DNA from 4 places in the Streptomyces sp. NPDC048185 genome. Region 3 is predicted to be linked to each of the others. Evidence: riboswitches for the same ligand, from Rfam matches in the RefSeq annotation. Region 3 holds a riboswitch; each other region holds the start of a gene.
The links. A riboswitch is a leader RNA that binds a small molecule or an ion and turns the genes downstream of it on or off. The one in region 3 is predicted to bind cyclic di-AMP.
Positions count from the first base shown of each region.

Region 1: it holds a riboswitch for cyclic di-AMP, as region 3 does, so the genes downstream of both, ACGF3H_RS22675 (transglycosylase SLT domain-containing protein) here and ACGF3H_RS21725 (NlpC/P60 family protein) in region 3, are expected to answer to the same signal.
Region 2: it holds a riboswitch for cyclic di-AMP, as region 3 does, so the genes downstream of both, ACGF3H_RS20560 (transglycosylase family protein) here and ACGF3H_RS21725 (NlpC/P60 family protein) in region 3, are expected to answer to the same signal.
Region 4: it holds a riboswitch for cyclic di-AMP, as region 3 does, so the genes downstream of both, ACGF3H_RS10635 (M23 family metallopeptidase) here and ACGF3H_RS21725 (NlpC/P60 family protein) in region 3, are expected to answer to the same signal.

Region 1 is NZ_JBIDAN010000007.1:333,284-336,505, forward strand. Features, by position in the region: gene ACGF3H_RS22670 (polyprenyl synthetase family protein) at 1-653, opposite strand, end outside; cyclic di-AMP (ydaO/yuaA leader) riboswitch at 1,351-1,555, shown strand; gene ACGF3H_RS22675 (transglycosylase SLT domain-containing protein) at 1,559-2,053, shown strand; gene ACGF3H_RS22680 (HAD family hydrolase) at 2,101-2,910, opposite strand; gene ACGF3H_RS22685 (GNAT family N-acetyltransferase) at 3,145-3,222, shown strand, end outside.
Region 2 is NZ_JBIDAN010000006.1:412,918-416,139, reverse strand. Features, by position in the region: gene eno (phosphopyruvate hydratase) at 1-357, opposite strand, end outside; gene ACGF3H_RS20560 (transglycosylase family protein) at 636-1,367, opposite strand; cyclic di-AMP (ydaO/yuaA leader) riboswitch at 1,371-1,536, opposite strand; gene ACGF3H_RS20555 (transglycosylase family protein) at 1,714-2,769, opposite strand; gene ACGF3H_RS20550 (cytochrome P450) at 2,913-3,222, opposite strand, start outside.
Region 3 is NZ_JBIDAN010000007.1:147,027-150,248, forward strand. Features, by position in the region: gene pcrA (DNA helicase PcrA) at 1-756, opposite strand, end outside; cyclic di-AMP (ydaO/yuaA leader) riboswitch at 987-1,156, shown strand; gene ACGF3H_RS21725 (NlpC/P60 family protein) at 1,165-2,376, shown strand; gene ACGF3H_RS21730 (tellurite resistance/C4-dicarboxylate transporter family protein) at 2,403-3,222, shown strand, end outside.
Region 4 is NZ_JBIDAN010000003.1:17,891-21,112, reverse strand. Features, by position in the region: gene ACGF3H_RS10640 (PP2C family protein-serine/threonine phosphatase) at 1-1,084, shown strand, start outside; cyclic di-AMP (ydaO/yuaA leader) riboswitch at 1,350-1,505, shown strand; gene ACGF3H_RS10635 (M23 family metallopeptidase) at 1,517-2,548, shown strand; gene ACGF3H_RS10630 (aldo/keto reductase) at 2,701-3,222, shown strand, end outside.

The sequences.
Region 1 (3,222 bases), 190 kb from region 3:
AGCTGGAAGGCGACGCCGAGCCGCTCGCCGTACTGGGTCAGCACGTCGACGACCGTCTCGTCGGCGCCGGACATCATCGCGCCGAACCGGCAGGAGACCGCGACCAGCGATCCCGTCTTGCCGCCGAGCACGTCGAGGTAGTGGTCGACGGGGTCCCGTCCGTCCTGCGGTCCGGCCGTCTCCAGGATCTGGCCGGTGACGAGCCGCTCGAACGCGAGGGCCTGCACCCGGACGGCCTCGGGCCCGAGGTCGGCGAGGATCTGGGAGGCACGGGCGAACAGGAAGTCACCGGTGAGGACGGCGACCGAGTTGCCCCAGCGGGTGTTCGCGCTGGGCACCCCGCGGCGCACGGCGGCCTCGTCCATCACGTCGTCGTGGTAGAGCGTGGCGAGGTGGGTCAGCTCCACGACCACGGCCGAGGGCACGATGCCGGGCGCGTAGGGGTCGCCGAACCGGGAGGCGAGCATCACCAGCAGCGGCCGGAACCGCTTGCCGCCGGCCCGCACCAGGTGCTGGGCGGCCTCCGTGATGAAGGGCACCTCGCTTTTGGTTGCCTCAAGCAACCCTTCCTCGACGGCCGCCAATCCGGTCTGGACATCGGCTTCCAGAGCCTGGTCCCGCACGCTCAGCCCGAACGGCCCGACGACGGTCACGAGGGATCTCCTGTCTGCTGGTGTCTACTGGCGATTACCTGGTTTGTCGATAGGTCGCTGCCACCACTCGAGTCAGCGTATCCGGTCACGTTTCGATCACCGCTAGCGCCCACCGTTACAGGCCGGTCGGTATCGGATCATGCACGGTATGTTTTTGATCAGGTGATATGAGCGGATATCGATCGACATCGCCAGAGACGTGCGAAACAGGACACGGCACGCCGAAAGCCGCCACCGAAGATCCCACCACCCCTCCCAACGGACCGCACCCCGAGAACGTCACCCATTCGACATCCGCTCCCCCGCCCCGAACGGGTGCCCGCGCAGGGCGACGGGACACCGGGCCGCGCGGTCGGCGGCGGAGCGCGGCACAGGGCGCGCACACCCGGCGGACAGCCCCGCCCCGGCCGCCCGCCCAAACGGCCCGCCATCGGCGGCCGGTTGGCCACCAGTTGGCCCTAATGCCCGATTTGCCGCCCTTGTTGAGGCCCGTGAGTTGGCTCACGCCGCCGCACCCGCCGGCCCGCGCGCCGCACCCCCGTCACGACCCCCGCCACCCCTTTGCCCCGTAGGCGAGTTGGGCCTTGGCAGTCGCAAAGGATCAAGCACCCCAAATCCCCCAGACCAAGGTCAACAGGCACGTCGGGTGATTCCTGCACTTGTTCCGGACATGTGCTCTCGCATACGTTCCCGGCCTGTCAGGCGGACGCCGAATCCTGCCACCGCCCGGCACACAGTCATCCACTCGAGACACTCGCAGGCAGGAGCGGGGGACCCAGGTAAGTCGCCGCGCCGGACACCACCGGAGCGGCTCGGGGTGAAGCCGTGCCCGTCAGGGCGCGGCCGGGCACCTCCCCGCCCGAACCCGACAGCTCACCTCGCAGGCGTTGGAGAGGGACACACACATGCCTGCCAACGGTCAGAACCGTCACGCCCGGACCAGCCGCCTCGCCCGCAAGCTCGCCGTCGCCGGCACCGGCGCCGCCGTGCTCGCCCTGCCGCTCATCGGCGCCGCCACCGCGTCCGCCGCCACCCCGGCCGCCACGACCACCGCCGCCACCACGGCGACCACGGCGTACCCGGACAACCTCGACGGCTGGATCCGCGAGTCGCTGGACATCATGGCCCAGCACGGGATCCCCGGGACGTACGACGGCATCCACCGCAACATCATGCGCGAGTCGTCCGGCAACCCGCTCGCCATCAACAACTGGGACATCAACGCCATCAACGGCACCCCGTCCAAGGGCCTGCTCCAGGTGATCGACCCGACCTTCCAGGCGTACCACGTCGCCGGCACCTCCTGGGACTCGTACGACCCGGTCGCCAACATCACCGCCGCCTGCAACTACGCGGCCGACCGGTACGGCTCGATCGACAACGTCTTCAGCGCGTACTGAGCCGTACCCGCCATGAGCCGTGACCAGGTCCCCTCGGCGGACGGGATCTAGTCGGCTCCGAAGATCCGCTCGAGGACGACGGCCACGCCGTCGTCCTCGTTCGTCGTGGTGACCTCGTCCGCGACCGCCTTGAGCTCGGGGTGGGCGCCCGCCATGGCGACCCCGCGGGCCGCCCAGTGGAACATGGGGATGTCGTTGGGCATGTCCCCGAAGGCGATCGTCCGCCGCCGGCTCAGCCCCAGGTGCTCGGCGGCGAGCGCCAGACCGGTCGCCTTGGTGACCCCGCACGGCTGGAGCTCCACCGTCCCCGGCCCCGACATGGTGACCGTCGCGAGCGAGCCGACCACCGCGCGCGCCGTCGCCGCCAGCTCGTCGTCGGACAGGTCGGGATGGCGCAGCAGCACCTTGCTGATCGGCGCGCTCCACAGCTCGTCGCGCCGCTCGACGCGCACCGCGGGCAGCGTCGGGTGGGGCATCAGATAGCCCGGCTCGATGAGGGTCAGCCCGTCGACCCCGTCCTGGTCGACCGCGGCGTACACCTCCCCCACCTCGGCCTCGATCTTGCCGAGTGCGGTCTCCGCCAGCTCCCGGTCCAGGGTGACCGACCACAGCATCCGGTGCGCGCCCGCGTCGTACACCTGCGCGCCCTGTCCGCACACCGCGAGCCCCGTGCAGCCGAGGCCGTCGAGCAGGGAGCGCACCCTCGGTGCCGGGCGGCCCGTCACCACCAGGTGCCGGGCTCCGGCCCGGGCCACCCGTGCCAGCGCGGCCAGCGACCGGTCGGAGACGGTGTCGTCGCCGCGCAGCAGCGTTCCGTCGAGGTCGGTGGCGACGAGGGCATATGCGGTGCGGTCCATGATCAGAGAATACGGACACCGCACCTGTCCGACTCACCCACGACCGGATGCGCACGAGGACGTTCGCAGGTGTCCGAAACCTGACACAACATCGTCTAAAGGCGGTTAAAGGCCTGTGCACCAGTTGGCAACAACATGCTCTGCCTTCTACCCTCCGGACGGCCCCGGGGGTACCTTCCTTCTGTCCAGGGGGGACTTGATCGGGGGGTCGGGTTGAACGGCGGACGTGTACGTGTGTTCAGGCCGCAGGAGCTGGGCGAGGGGGAGAGGGAACGCTGGCGTGCGCTGCGCGCCGCGTCGAGGTCGCCGCGC
Region 2 (3,222 bases), on a different contig from region 3:
GGCGACGGCGAGGGAGACGCCGAGGATGGCGTTGGCGCCCAGCGAGCCCTTGTTGTCGGTGGCGTCCAGGTCGAACATGGCCTGGTCGATCAGGCGCTGCTCGGTGGCGTCGTAGCCGACGAGCTCCGGGCCGATCTGCTCGATGACGGCCAGAACGGCCTTCTCGACACCCTTGCCCTGGTAGCGGTTGGGGTCGCCGTCACGGAGCTCGATGGCCTCGAAGGCACCGGTGGAGGCGCCGGACGGAACGGCGGCACGCCCCGTGCTGCCGTCGTCGAGGCCGACCTCGACCTCGACCGTGGGGTTGCCTCGGGAGTCCAGGATTTCCCGGGCTACGACGACGTCGATGGACGGCACGAGCATCTCCTTCTTCAATGTGACGCTTCGGTGTGACGCGGGTCCGCGAGGACCGCAGCGGTTCTGCGGGACGAGCCTAACCGGCTCCGGGCGATCGGCCAGCCGGTCGCCCACCCGGTGGACAGAACCGAGAGTAAATTGTTTCCGAACGGAACAAAGACCGTTCACGGAAATCGGGGAGGCTCCCCCGGCCGCCGGGACGTGACCCGGACGTGAAAAACCCGCCCCGGTGCGTACGGGGGAACACGCACCGGGGCGGGAGCAGGGCGGGCCGCCGCTTACTTGAGGTGCAGCTGCTGGCCCGGGTAGATCAGGTCGGCCTCGTCGACGATGTCGTCGTTCAGCTTGAACAGCTTCGCCCAGCCGCCCTTGACGTGGTGCTCCGCGGCGATCGAGCTGAGCGTGTCGCCCTTGACGACCTTGTACTCGCCGTCACCCTTCTCGACCTTCTTGCCGGTCGGGGTGGTGACGGTCTTCTTCTCGGCCTTGGTCTCGGCCTTGGCGGCCGGACGCTCGGAGGAGCGGGAGGCCTTCTGCTCGGTGGAGCGCTCGGCCGTGGAACCGCTGCTCTGGCTCTGCGAGCCGGAGGACTGCGAGGAGCCGCTGTCCTGGCTCTCGCCGGAGCCGCCGGAGTACGCGGCGCCCGACAGGCCGGTGCCGCAGACCGGCCAGGCGCCCTTGCCCTGGCTGGCGAGCACCTTCTCGGCGACCGCGATCTGCTGCGTCTTGCTCGCCTGGTCGGCGGTCGAGGCGTACTGCGTACCGCCGTAGGCGGCCCAGGTGGAGGCCGAGAACTGCAGACCGCCGTAGTAGCCGTTGCCGGTGTTGATGGACCAGTTGCCGCCGGACTCGCACTGGGCGACGGTGTCCCACTCGGACGCGGTGGCGGCGGAGGCGTTGCCGGCCGCCATCAGCGGGGCGGCGACGGCGGCACCGGTGACGCCGGCGACGGCGATGACACGGGTGGCCTTGGACGGACGACGGTGCTTGCCCTTGTCGGAAAACAGCATGGTTGATCCCCTCACCGACGCCTGCGAGGTGAGCTGTCGGGTTCGGGCCGGTTGAGTTGCCCGGCCGGGTCCCTTGCGGGACTCGGCTCCACCCCTAGCCGCTCCGGATCGCTGCCCGTTGCGGCACTTACCTTGGGTCCCCCGCTCCTGCCTGCGGCGCTTGACGCGACGACTGTTCCCGTACCGCCACTGGCAGGATTCGGCGTTGCGGCGGCCGGGGCCCGCGGTGGCGAGCGGTCATGACCGTAAGCACGCGCTCCGCGGTTTTTCAAAGACGATCACGGCTTCTGAGACCTATCTCTCACGTGATCCAAAACGGACATACGATCTCTAATCGTGACGCGAACTACCCCTGGTTCTGCACCGGTTCGCCCCCGACTGTGAGCGTCTGACCGGGCAGGATGTGGTCCGGGTCGGCGCCGACGACGTCCTTGTTGTCGGCATAGAGGGCGTGCCACCCGCCGGTGAGGTCAAGGGAGTCGGCGATGCCCCACAGGCTGTCGCCCGAACGCACGGTGTACGAGCCGTCCGTGAGACCGCGACCGCCCTCCTCGTCGCGCGAGGCGTGCCGCCCCGACGAGTCCGCCGTACGGCCGTCCACGGCGCCCTCCTCCGCGCTCCCGCCGCGGTGCCGGCCGGTCGCGGGCTCTTCGGTGCCGGTGAGCCCCGAAGCGGCGTCGCTCTGCCCCGACTTGCCGGACTCGTCACCGTCCGACGCGGTGGCGCCCGCGCTGCCGGACGCCTGCGCGTCACCGCCGGCCGGGGTGCCGGACGGGGTGGACGTGTCGGACTTGGTCGTTTCGTCCCCGGCGCCCGACGCGGCATCAGTCGTGGCCGGGGCGGAGGGCGACGGGGACTGGTGCCGCGACGGGGACGGAGAAGGGGTCGCCGAAGAGGACGATTCAGGGGCGGACTCGGTGGAACCGGTCAGACCGGATGACTCGGACGTACCCGGTGCATCCGCCCCCTCCTCCCCCGCCGACGCCCCGTCACCCGAGCCGCCGGAGCCGCCGCCGAGGATTCCCGAGTCGTTGCCCAGCCCCGCGAGCAGGCCGCAGGTCGGCCAGGCGGCGATGCCCTGGGCCGCGAGCACCTTCTCGGCGACGGCTATCTGCTGCGAGCGGCTCGCCTGGTCGGCACTCGAGGCATAGCTCAGACCGCCGTACTGCTCCCACATGTCCTGGGACAGCTGCAGGCCGCCGTAGTACCCGTTGCCGCTGTTCTGGCTCCAGGCGCCGCCCGTCTCGCACTCGGCGACCCGGTCCCAGTTCGTTCCGTCGGCCGCGTGGGCGCCGGTGGCCCCCAGGAGCGGGATCGCGATGGCGGAGCCGGTGACTCCGGCAGCGACGACCAGGGCGGGAGCCTGGCGGGGGCGACGGTGACGACCGTTCCCGGAGAGCATGCGACGACCTTTCACGAGACAGCGGGGACGGCGCGGCGAGTGATGCTCGGCGCCACGCTGATCCGTGAACGTATAGGCAGATGATCGCTTGTCACAAGTTCATGCCGCGCAGATCACGTGAAGATCACAGAGGTGAGCGCGTGTCACCTTTGCGTGGGTGACGGATCGTTCTCGCGCGGCGACGGGACCGGTGTGAAGGACACCGGAAGCGTGCGCAGCCCCCGCATGATGAGACCGCCGCGCCAGCGCAGCTCGGCCGGATCCGCGGCGAGGGCCAGGTCCGGGAGCCGCGTGAGGAGCGTGGCGAGCGCGGTCTGCCCCTCCAGCCGGGCGAGCGGGGCCCCGAGGCAGTAGTGGATGCCGTGGCCGTATCCGAGGTGCTGGCTGTCCCGGCGGGAGAGGTCGAGGGTGTCGGGGTCGGGGAACCGCTCCGGGTCCCGGTCGGCGGCGGCC
Region 3 (3,222 bases):
GTCGAGCGCGTTGGCCTCGCGCAGCCGCGACTGGTAGAGGGCGTAGGCCTGGGCGAGGGTCTTCTCGAAACCGTCGGCGGCCTGCGCGGCGAAGTCCTCCTCGTCGATCAGCTCGTTCTTCAGGTTGCTGATCTTCGCGCTGAACGACTTCGGCGGGAAGCGCTTCGGGTCCAGGTCCAGGTCGCGGCAGACCAGCGCCATGAGCCGCTTGGAGTCGGCGGCGTCGTAGATCGAGAAGGACGACGTGAAGCCGAGCTTCTTGGACTCGCGGCGCAGGATGCGGACGCACGCGCTGTGGAAGGTCATCACCCACATCGCGTTCGCGCGCGGGCCGACGAGCTGCTCGACGCGCTCCTTCATCTCGCCCGCGGCCTTGTTGGTGAAGGTGATCGCGAGGATCTGCCCGGGGTGGACGCCCCGCTCTCCCAGCAGGTGGGCGATGCGGTGGGTGAGCACCCGGGTCTTGCCGGATCCGGCACCGGCCACGATGAGCAGGGGGGAGCCGGAGTGCACGACGGCGGCGCGCTGGTTGTCGTTGAGCCCCTCCAGGAGCGCGGCCGGGTCCAGGACGGGGCGGGGGGCGCCGTCCCGGTAGTACGGGTCCCGGTCCGGCGGCGCGTCGAACTTCCCGCCGAACAGATCGTGCGGAACCGGCTCCGTCACGTGGTCGTCCTCGGGCGGCGGCGGGGGTTCCTCCTCGTGACCGCGCGGGGTCTGGAGGCTCGCCAGGAAGCTTTCGTCAAAGAGGCTGCTCATCGCTCTCCGAGTCTAGGGTGCCCCACCGACAACCGGCTGCCACCCCGGAAAATGGCCGGCATCGCCGGGATCGGAGCTCTCGGAGCAGGCGCTATCACACGGAGTGACCCTCGCACCGGAGGTCACGAAAATGTATCGGGCATATCACCCGGCAACCTTCCCAGGCGCCACACGAGTTGGCTACGGTGCGGGACAGGTCGCACGCCCCTTCCGGCGAACGTCGCCGGGCCGCGCGGCCTCCGCCGAGTCCGGCGTGCCGCACGGCGTCCGGAGCCGGGGACCCACCGAATTCCTGGGGTGAATCGGCCACCCGCCCACCACGGGCGGTGCCGTAGGGCAATCCTTCCGAACCACCGCCCGAACCCGACAGCTAACCCGGTAGGCGGAGCACGGAAGGAGTCGCCTCCCTTGGCGTCGCACCGCAAGTCGCGCCCCACCGGTACGCGCGTAGCAGGCATACGGACCCCCGCCCTCGCCACGGCGGCCCTCACCTCCGTCGCCCTGCTGTCCCAGACGTCCGACGCCGTGCCGTCGGACGACCGGCCCACCCTCGAAGAGGTCGAGAAGAAGGTCGACGACCTCTACCGCCAGGCCGGGTCGGCGACCGAGAAGTACAACGCGGCCAAGGAGAGGACCGCGAAGCAGCGCGAGCGCGTCGACACCCTCCTCGACGACGTCGCCCAGCGCACCCAAAAGCTCAACGAGGCCCGCGAGGAGCTGGGCGCCTACGCCTCCGCGCAGTACCGCACGGGCGGCCTGATCCCGTCGACCGCGACCTTCCTCCTCGCGGACTCACCGCAGGACTACGTCGACCGGAGCCAGCTGATGGACCGGCTCACCGGCCGCCAGAAGGAAGCGGTCGACGACTACGTCACCCAGCAGTCCGAGACGATGAAGAAGCGCCGGGAGGCCACCGAGAGCCTTGAAACGCTCACCGACTCGCAGAACGACCTGCGGACGGCCAAGGCCACGGTCCAGAAGAAGCTCACCGACGCGCGCGAGCTGCTGTCGACGCTGACCGCCGAGGAGAAGGCCCGGCTCGCGGCGATCGAGAGGAGGAAGCAGGAGGAGGCCGCCCGCAAGGCCGCCGAGCTGGCCCGGCAGCAGGCCGAGGAGCGGCAGCGGCAGCAGGAGGCCGCCCCGCAGGAGAGCGACACCCCGGCAGACCCCTCCGGCTCCTCCGGCTCCACCGGCTCGTCCGGTTCCGCCACCGGCGGCACCGGCACCGGCACCGGCTCCTCCGCGCCGGACCCGTCGTACGGCACCAAGGCCGAGAAGGCGCTCGCCTTCGCCCGGGCCCAGATCGGCAAGCCGTACGTCTGGGGCGCCACGGGCCCCGGCTCGTACGACTGCTCCGGTCTCACCCAGGCCGCCTGGAAGGCCGCGGACGTGACGCTGCCGCGCACCACCTACGACCAGGTCGACGCCGGCACGACGGTCTCCGTCTCGCAGGCACAACCCGGTGACCTGGTCTTCTTCTACGACGACATCAGCCACGTCGGCATCTACATCGGCAACGGCATGATGATCCACGCCCCGAAGCCGGGTGCGTACGTCCGCGAGGAGTCGGTCTTCTACGACGGCGAGTCGTCGATCCACAGCGTGGTGCGTCCGGCCTGACGCACGGCGCTCTCTAGCATCGACCCATGTCATCCGCCTCCAGTCACCCTCTGCGCGCCTGGTGGGCGCAGCGTCCGCCGGCGGCCGGGGCCGCGGTGATGGCGACCGGCATCCTGTCGGTCGGCCTGCACCTGATCCACCACGAGCTGCTGTCGCGCATCGCGCTGGTGCTCGCCTGCGCCGCGTGGCTGGCGCTCGCGGCGAACTTCGTCTCCCTGCTGCTGTCCGACCGGGCGAAGTGGATGACGCGGGCGGGGACACCGGGCGCGCTCACGGCCGTCGCCGCGACGACCGTGCTGGGCACCCGTTTCTCGCTGCTCGGCTGGACGGCCCTGGCGGCGGCGCTGCTGGCACTGGCCGCGCTGCTGTGGCCCGGGCTGCTGCTGGTGGTCGTGCAGCACTGGGAGCGGCGGATGCCGGGGGCGGTGTTCCTGGGCTGCGTGGCCACGGAGGGCCTGGCCGTGCTGGGGGCCACGCTGGCCGCGGCCACCTCCACGGCCTGGCTCGCGCACGTGGCGCTGGTGCCGTTCTGGCTGGGGCTCGTGCTCTACGTCATCGCGCTGTTCCGCTTCGACCCGCGGCAAGTGGCCCGCGGCGCCGGGGACCACTGGGTCGCGGGCGGCGCGCTCGCCATCTCGGCGCTCGCGGGGGCCAAGCTGCTCGCCGCGGCCGACGGCGGGACGTACCTGTGGAACGACGACGACAGTGCGGTGCTGCACGACGCGACCGTCGCCCTGCTCGTGCTCGACCTCGCCTGGTACGTCGTCCTTCTCGTCTGCGAGATCGTGTGGCCCCGCCCCCGCTACGACGTGCGCCGCTGGTCGACCGTCTTCCCCCTCGGCATGA
Region 4 (3,222 bases), on a different contig from region 3:
GCCGGTGCGGCGGCGGACCCCGTACGGCCGGACCTTCGTGCGCCTGCTCCCCGTCCTGCTGATCGTCGTCGCCGTCGTGTACGACCTCCTCACCCCCCGGTACTTCACCGCGGGGCCCCTCTGGACGGCCGCGCCCCTGGTCGCGGCGCCCCTCTACTCGCGGCGCGACACCCTGCTCACCGGCCTCGCCGTGGTCGCCGCCGTCATCGGGCTCCAGCTCGGCAAGGGCGTCATCCACTACGTGGACTCGCTCACCGAGCTGATCACCATCGCGACGGTCGCCGCCCTCGCCGTCTTCGTGAACGCCTTCGTCCGCCGCACCGACGAGCGCCTCGCCTCCGCCCGTGAGATCGCCGAGGCCGCCCAGCGCGCCGTGCTGCCCGAGCCCGCCGAACGGATCGGCGGCTTCGAGATCGCCGCCTGCTACGAGGCGGCGCAGGCGGACGCCTTCATCGGCGGCGACCTGTACGCGGTGCAGGACAGTGCCCGCGGCGTGCGGCTCATCGTCGGAGACGTGCGCGGCAAGGGCATGGGCGCGGTGGCCGCCGTCGCCGTGGTGATCGGTGCCTTCCGGGAGGCCGCCGAGCAGGAGGCGACGCTGGAGGCGGTCGCGCAGCGGCTGGAGCGGGCGCTGGCGCGCGAGGGCACCCGCCGGGACGGGCTGGACGCCTTCGAGGGGTTCACCACCGCCGTCCTCGCCGAACTGCCGCACGGCGAGGGCATCGTCCGCGTCGTCAACCGCGGCCACCCGCCGCCGCTGCTGCTGCACGCCGACGGCACCGTGCACCCGGTGCAGGACGGGGAGTTCGCGCTGCCGCTCGGCATGGGCGAGCTCGGGGTGTGGCCCGACCGGGCGCAGCAGAGCGGGCTTCCCGGCGGAGCCACCCTGCTGCTGTACACCGACGGGCTGTCCGAGGCCCGTGACGCCCAGGGCCGGTTCTACGACCCCCACGCGCGGCTGGCCGGCCGCGTCTTCCGCCACCCGGCCCACCTGCTCGAAACCCTCGCCGACGAGGTGCGCGAGCACTCCGGGGGCGGCACGACGGACGACATGGCGCTGCTCGCCGTCCGCCGCCGGGCCTGAGCGGTGCGGCGACCCCCCTCGATCGCCGTCACGGGTGGTGACGGCACGACCGCCCTCCGCATAACAACTGACACACCGTCATAAACGCGTGATGTGAAGTCGTGACCTGAGAGGCGGTCAACTCGCCCCCATATGTGTCTCAATGAGGCGTACGTCCCGGCCGGTATCCCTAATGATCAAGCGGAACGGCTTGGAATCAGCACCTCGCGTCTATTAACGTTCGATAACGCAGCGCGGTCGTCCCAGCCGTCACAGAAGGCGGCTCCGTGCGCACGCGCCGAATCCCGTGAGGGAACCGGGGAACCACCACTTGGGGTGAATCGGGCGTATGCCGCCGTGGCTACACGGCGCGTATACGCGCGTAGGAGACCTTCCTGCTCCGAACCCGTCAGCTAACCCGGTAGGCGGAAGGAAGGAAAGGAGTACGCCCACGTGGCGTCCAACCGGCCTGCCCCCGAGGCCCCGTTCGTGCCCGGCACGCACGACACCGAAACCTTCGGCTACGACGGCTACCGTGCCGAAGAGGGCCCCTGGGAGGAGTGGAATCCCACCGCGGAGTCCATCCGTCCGGTACGCGGCCGGCACCGTGTCGCCAAGCAGCGCGGCGGGCTCGCCCGCAGCTCCACCGTCCTCGGCGTCGGCGTCATCGCGGCCGTCGGAGCGGGCGGCATGGCCAGCGCGCAGACCGGCAAGCCGCCGGTGTCCATCTCGATGCCCGATCTGCCGAACGTCGGCTCGCTCATCTCCGACGACGAGCCGGAGCCCGAGGGTTCCGCCACCCCGCTCAGCGGCATCGGTATGACCGCCGACGACACCGCCGAGGGCACCACCGACGCCGGTGAGGTCCTGCGGGCGCGCATCATGCAGCAGGCCGAGCAGCAGCAGGTCCAGGTCGAGACCAAGGCCGCCGCCGAGGCCGCCGCCAAGGCCGAGAAGGAGGCCGCCGAGGCCGCCGCCAAGGCGGAGAAGGAGGCCGAGGCCAAGGCCGCCGCCGCCAAGAAGAAGGCGGAGGAGGAGGCCGCGAAGAAGGCCGAGGCCGAGCGGCTCGCCGAGCTGGCCAAGCAGTTCACGCTGCCGACCTCCTCGTACACGATCACCTCGACCTTCGGCCAGGCCGGGTCCATGTGGTCCTCCGGCCACCACACCGGCCTCGACTTCGCCGCGCCCACGGGCACCCTCATCAAGGCCGTCCACACCGGCACGATCACCGAGGCGGGCTGGGCGGGCGCCTACGGCTACCGCACCATCCTGACCCTGGACGACGGCACCGAGCTGTGGTTCTGCCACCAGTCGTCGATCAGCGTCGGCGTCGGCCAGAAGGTCAGCACCGGGGACGTCATCGGCCGCGTGGGCGCCACGGGCAACGTCACCGGACCGCACCTGCACTTCGAGGTCCACGTCGGCGGTGCCGAGGGCGGCGTCGACCCGGCCGCGTGGCTGCAGGGCAAGGGCCTCACCCCCTGAGGACACGGGCGCCCGGAAGAGGCGCCCACCTTCGGATCCCGGCGGTCCTGACGGCGACCCCCCGACGTCAGGGCTGCCGGTTTGCGCGATCTTTGCGTCCGGCCCCCGCACCCTCGGAATGACCGGTTCCGGTGCGCTTGTTGTCGTAGGACATGACTTCTCTGCGCAAGCTCGGCTCCTCCGACCTCGAGGTCTTCCCGCTCTCCCTCGGCGGCAACGTCTTCGGCTGGACCGCCGACCAGGACACCTCCTTCGCCGTCCTCGACGCCTACACCGCCGCCGGCGGCAACTTCGTCGACACCGCCGACGCCTACTCCGCGTGGGTCGAGGGCAACAGCGGCGGCGAGTCCGAGACCCTCATCGGCAAGTGGCTCGCGACCCGCGGCAACCGCGCCGACATCGTGATCGCCACGAAGGTCAGCCAGCACCCGGAGTACCCCGGTCTGTCCGCCGCCAACATCAAGGCCGCCGCCGACGCCTCGCTGCGCCGCCTGGGCACCGACCACATCGACCTCTACTACACCCACTTCGACAAGCCCGAGGTGCCGGTCGAGGAGATCATCGGCGCGCTCGACGAACTGGTGCGCGCGGGCAAGGTCCGGTACATCGCCGCCTCCAACATCACCCCCGAGCGGCTCGCGGCGTCCCTGGAGTTCTCGGACCGCGAGGGCCTC